DNA from 2 places in the Arsenicicoccus sp. UBA6765 genome. Region 2 is predicted to be linked to the other one. Evidence: riboswitches for the same ligand, from Rfam matches in the RefSeq annotation. Region 2 holds a riboswitch; the other holds the start of a gene.

Region 1 (2,447 bases), on a different contig from region 2:
GCGTCGACCTGGCTCGCGGAGGCCGTCGCCCACGACGCGTCCAGCGGCGGGCACACCGAGCCCGACTGCCTCGACCTGGCCACGGTCGGCGCGGACGGCCTCCCGGACGTGCGTCCCGTCCTGATGAAGTTCTTCACGCCCGCCGGTCCGGGGTTCATCACCGACAGCGGCTCCACCAAGGCGCGCCAGATCGGCGAGCAGCCGCGGGTGGCGGCGACGCTGCGCTGGTCCGCGCTCTACCGCGTCATCAGGTTCCGGGGTCGGGCGGTGCCGCTGGACGGGGACGAGCTCGAGGGCTACTGGCGCACCCGGCCCTGGGGCTCCCAGGTCAGCGCCTGGGCGTCCGAGCAGTCCTCGCCGGTCGACGGCCGGGAGGAGCTGCAGCGGCGGTATGCCGAGCAGGCCGCCCGCTTCACCCGTGACGGTGAGGAGGCCGAGATCCCGATGCCGCCGTCCTTCTGCGGCTGGCGGATCGCGTGCGACCAGATCGAGTTCTGGGCCGGTCAGCCGTCGCGCCTGCACGACCGCATCGCCTACGAGAGGGTGGGGGAGGGCGACCTCGACGACGCCGCGTCCTGGCGGCGGCACCGCAAGATGCCCTGATCTGCCCGATCCTGCCCGTCCTCGTGCCGGGCGGCGCTGCGTCGTGCGCGGCGCAAAGCAAGTCCACAGGCGCGCGTGGCAGGCTTGACCCGTGACTGACCTGATCGACACGACCGAGATGTACCTCCGCACGATCTACGAGCTGGAGGAAGAGGGCGTGAAGCCCCTGCGCGCCCGCATCGCCGAGCGACTCGGTCACGCCGGGCCGACGGTGTCCCAGACGGTCGCCCGCATGGAGCGGGACGGTCTGCTGCACGTGGCCGGCAGCCGCGAGATCGAGCTGTCCGCCGACGGTCGGCTTCGGGCGATGCGCGTGATGCGCAAGCACCGCCTCGCCGAGCGCCTGCTCCTGGACGTGATCGGCCTGGAGTGGGAGCACGTCCACGACGAGGCCTGCCGCTGGGAGCACGTGATGAGCGAGCGGGTCGAGCGCAAGATCCTCGGCCTCATCGGCGACGACCACGTCTCGCCGTACGGCAACCCGATCCCCGGTCTGGACGAGCTGGGGTCGGTCGGCACGGACGGCAAGGACCCCGGACTGGTCCCGCTGCACTCCGTCGTGGATGGTTCCGTGACCTCCGTCACAGTCACGGTCCGTCGGATCGGCGAGCCGGTGCAGGTGGATCACGAGGCTCTCGGCCTGCTGACGGCCGCTGGAGCGCTGCCCGGTGGCCGGGTTCGGGTGACCTCGGAGGGCGACCGGGTGATCGTCGTGGGCGTGAATTCCACTGACTCGCAGGGGGTTTCGCTCCCGGTGGATGTGGCGAGCCATGTGTTCGTGGACACCGTGACGTCCGACTGAGAGTGGTTATCGCACGCATGTGTGTCCGGTGCGGGCACTAGCAGCCGTACCCACGGAGGGCGCCTGTGATTCACCTGCCTGTGATCTGAACGTGACAATCCCGGGGGTGTCCGTTACCTTCTTTCACGGCCCTTCTCCCCCTGGAGGGGCTGCAGCAGGAGACGCCGAGTCCTGTCACTTCTGCTGTTCTGCTTATTCCGCTGACAGGAGCGGGGGACCCACCTTGGCGCGCAAGCGTCCCGGGGTGAAGCCACGAGAGTGGCCGGGCCATACCTTTCCGCCCGAACCCGACAGCTAACTTCGTAGGCGTTCGAGAGGTCAACTGTGTCCATTAGCACCCCCGGTCGGCACCGCGCTGCCGACGTCTCCTCCGCCAGTCTCCTGATCAAGGCGGCCAAGCACGCCGCCGCGCCGGCCACCAAGGTCGCGGGTGTCGTCGCCGCCACCGGTGGCATGGTCATCGCCGCGTCGATGCCCGCCACGGCCGCCCCGGCCGCTGCCGCTGCTCCCGCCAGCGTTGCTGCTCCCTCCGTCGCCGCCGTCGGCCAGCTCGGCCGCGTATCGCTCACCGGCGTCAAGAAGTCCAAGCTCAAGAGGGTCCGCGGGACCGTCAAGAAGCGCACCACCGTCAAGCGCAAGAAGGCCACGGTCAAGCGTAAGCGCTACACGACCAAGCGCAAGTACACCCGCACCTCGCGCACCTACCGTCGCACCGCGGTGCGACGCGTCAACCGCACCTACACCCGCGCCTCCCGCACCGCCGTGCGCCGCACCGTCGCGCGCAAGGTCGTCAAGAAGGCCGCCAACCCAGCTCCGCGCGCCGTCGCCGGCGGTGGCGTGCTCCGCACCGCCGCGAGCCTGTCCGGCATCTACTACCGCTACGGCGGCACCACCAGGGCCGGCTTCGACTGCTCGGGCTTCACGAGCTATGTCTTCCGCGCCAACGGCAAGTCCATCCCGCGCACCGCTGCCGCTCAGCAGCGCGCGACCCGTCGCGTGTCCTCCCCGCAGCCCGGCGACCTCGTGTTCTTCGGCTCCCCGG
Region 2 (2,447 bases):
CGCGTCCTGCTGCCTCGGTCCACCCCGCGGGCCAGCCCGTCGCCCAGACCTTCCCTCCCGCTGCTGCGACGACCCCGCCTGGCGCCGGGGGATCGGCATACGGCCTGGAGCCCCGTCAGGACCAGCGGCCGCCGGTGCCGGTGGGAGACCCGCGCGTCGGCAAGCCGGCCCGCACGGCCCAGCTGATCGGCCTCACCGGAGCCGTCGCGGCGCTGGCTACGACCTGGCCGATGATCGCCGTGGGGCTGGCGCTGGTGTGGTCGGTGCTGGCGCGCACGGTCGACCGTTCGGTCACCGCGACCGTGCTGCGGCGCCACGAGGCGGGCGGGGCGCGCGGGACCGACGTCGCGGTGGCGGTCGCCCGCAGCCCCTTCCAGCTGCTGGCCGCCGCCGTGAGTACGCTCGCCACCGGGCTGCTCGGGATCCTCGTGACCGTGGCCGTGATGTTCGCGGTGTCGTTGGGCAGCTCGCTCGTCGGTGTCCCGCAGGCGCCGACCGGGGCCGTGCCGCTGGCGGTCGGAGCCCTCGTGGGGTGCTGGTCCTGCTGGTGGGGCGCGGGCGGGGTGTCGCTGCGACGCGGCTCGCGCATGCTCATGCGAGGCCTCACCCCGGGGCAGCTCACCCGGGAGATCGTGACGGCGCTGCTCGTGGCCGCCGTGCTCGGGCTGGGGCTGTGGGCGCTCCTGCGGCACGGCGTGCCGGTGTGGTGGCCGCTGCAGGGCGACCCGCTGACCGGCCGCACGGTGGACTGGCAGTTCTGAGGTCCGAGCCGGCGCCGCGCGGGTGATAACACCCCTGGTCGGCGTCCAGGTGGGGTGGAGACGTCGTCGTCCCGATCCACCAGGTGGGGGGTAAACACGCCGAGACGGGGGCCTGGGTTTGGGATCGTCGGCGCGACGTGCCTATGGTCGACGAGCGCCGTAGGCCGACGTCCGCAGGACCCGGTCGAGGTGTGTCGCGGGGGCCATCCCCCGTCTCGGGGCACAACTGTATAGACCCGAATTCACATGTAGGACATGCCCGCTGCGCCGAGCAGCACCCGACGGGCATCGTCGCCGGACACCATCCATCGTCCGGGTCCTGGGGTGCTGGTGGAGGACCCACTCACGAGCTGCGAGAGCAGCGTGTGCCGACCTGCGCGAGCAGGTCTTGGGGTGAAGCCGCTACTGCGGCCGGACACCTGACCGTCCGAACCCGACAGCTCACTTCACAGGCGTCGTCAGGAAAGGATCTCTGTGCGCTACGCACCTCGTCACGCCATCTCCTCGACCCGTCGCACCGCCCGCTGGGCCACGACGGGCCTCGCCACCGCTGCCCTCACCGTCGGCGGCGGCATCGCCACCGCCGGCAACGCTCAGGCCGCAGACGGCGTCTGGGACCGCGTCGCTGCCTGCGAGTCCGGCGGCAACTGGTCCATCAACACCGGCAACGGCTACCAGGGTGGGCTGCAGTTCAAGGGCAGCACCTGGCGCGCCTACGGCGGCTCCGGCTCGGCCGCCTCGGCCTCCAAGGCCGAGCAGATCCGGGTCGCCAAGCGCGTCCTGGCCGCTCAGGGCCCCGGCGCCTGGCCCGTCTGCTCCCGCAAGGCGGGTCTGACCCGCAGCGGCGGCGGCGCCGACAGCAGCAGCCCGGCCACGACCTCGCGCGCCTCGCGCTCCACCGAGCGCAAGGTCGTGTCCTCCTCGGAGCCGCGCAGCACCAAGCGCTCCACCTCCAAGAAGGTCGTCGAGCAGGCCGCGCCGAAGCGCGCGACCACCAAGCGCTCGACCACCAAGGCCACCTCGCAGGGCTCGGCCTCGTCCTACCCCGGCGCCAGCGCGTTCGTGCTGGGTCACAAGGATCCCGCGGTGACCCTGCTGGGCAAGCGCCTGCAGGCTCACGGCTTCGGCAGCTTCTACAAGGTCGGCGCCGGCCCGACGTTCACCCAGGTGGACAAGGCGGCGGTCGCGGCCTTCCAGAAGTCCCTGGGCTGGAGCGGCTCCGACGTGAGCGGCTACCCCGGTCCGGTCACCTGGGCCAAGCTCATGGCCCCGGCCAGCTGACGCGAGCCTCAGGCACGCATCACCTCACGTGTGGGGGTCGACCCGATCGGGTCGACCCCCACACGCTTGTGCGCGTCCGAACATGTGGTTTCCGACGCGAACTGACACGCTCACGACGTAGATGTGACGCATCCCACAAAGACGCACCGTACGTAACGGAAACAAGGGGACATCCGGGACCAGAGCGGGCCATCACGGGGGCGATTGGTCACTGTGAGCGACCACCACCGAAGCCTGAGTCGAACCTGTGGTTTGTCTCGAACGTATAACGGGCCCTAGAGTCCTCCTTGACGTCGCCGCCGCCCCTCCGGGCCCGGCGGCTTGTCGCGGAGAGAACCTCTCCGTCTCGGGCACAACTACATACCCCCGAAATTCAGCAGCGCATGCCCCCTACGCCGAGCGTCA

What was found. A riboswitch is a leader RNA that binds a small molecule or an ion and turns the genes downstream of it on or off. The one in region 2 is predicted to bind cyclic di-AMP.
Region 1: linked by a shared signal. The riboswitch ahead of B4K29_RS17915 (C40 family peptidase) and the one ahead of B4K29_RS18165 (transglycosylase family protein) in region 2 are both predicted to bind cyclic di-AMP.

Annotation. Positions count from the first base shown of each region.
Region 1 covers NZ_DKGR01000063.1:209,744-212,190, reverse strand. The annotation lists gene B4K29_RS17925 (pyridoxine/pyridoxamine 5'-phosphate oxidase) at 1-603, shown strand, start outside; gene B4K29_RS17920 (metal-dependent transcriptional regulator) at 695-1,405, shown strand; cyclic di-AMP (ydaO/yuaA leader) riboswitch at 1,585-1,729, shown strand; gene B4K29_RS17915 (C40 family peptidase) at 1,730-2,447, shown strand, end outside.
Region 2 covers NZ_DKGR01000065.1:25,111-27,557, forward strand. The annotation lists gene B4K29_RS18160 (serine/threonine-protein kinase) at 1-761, shown strand, start outside; cyclic di-AMP (ydaO/yuaA leader) riboswitch at 1,044-1,231, shown strand; gene B4K29_RS18165 (transglycosylase family protein) at 1,236-2,042, shown strand.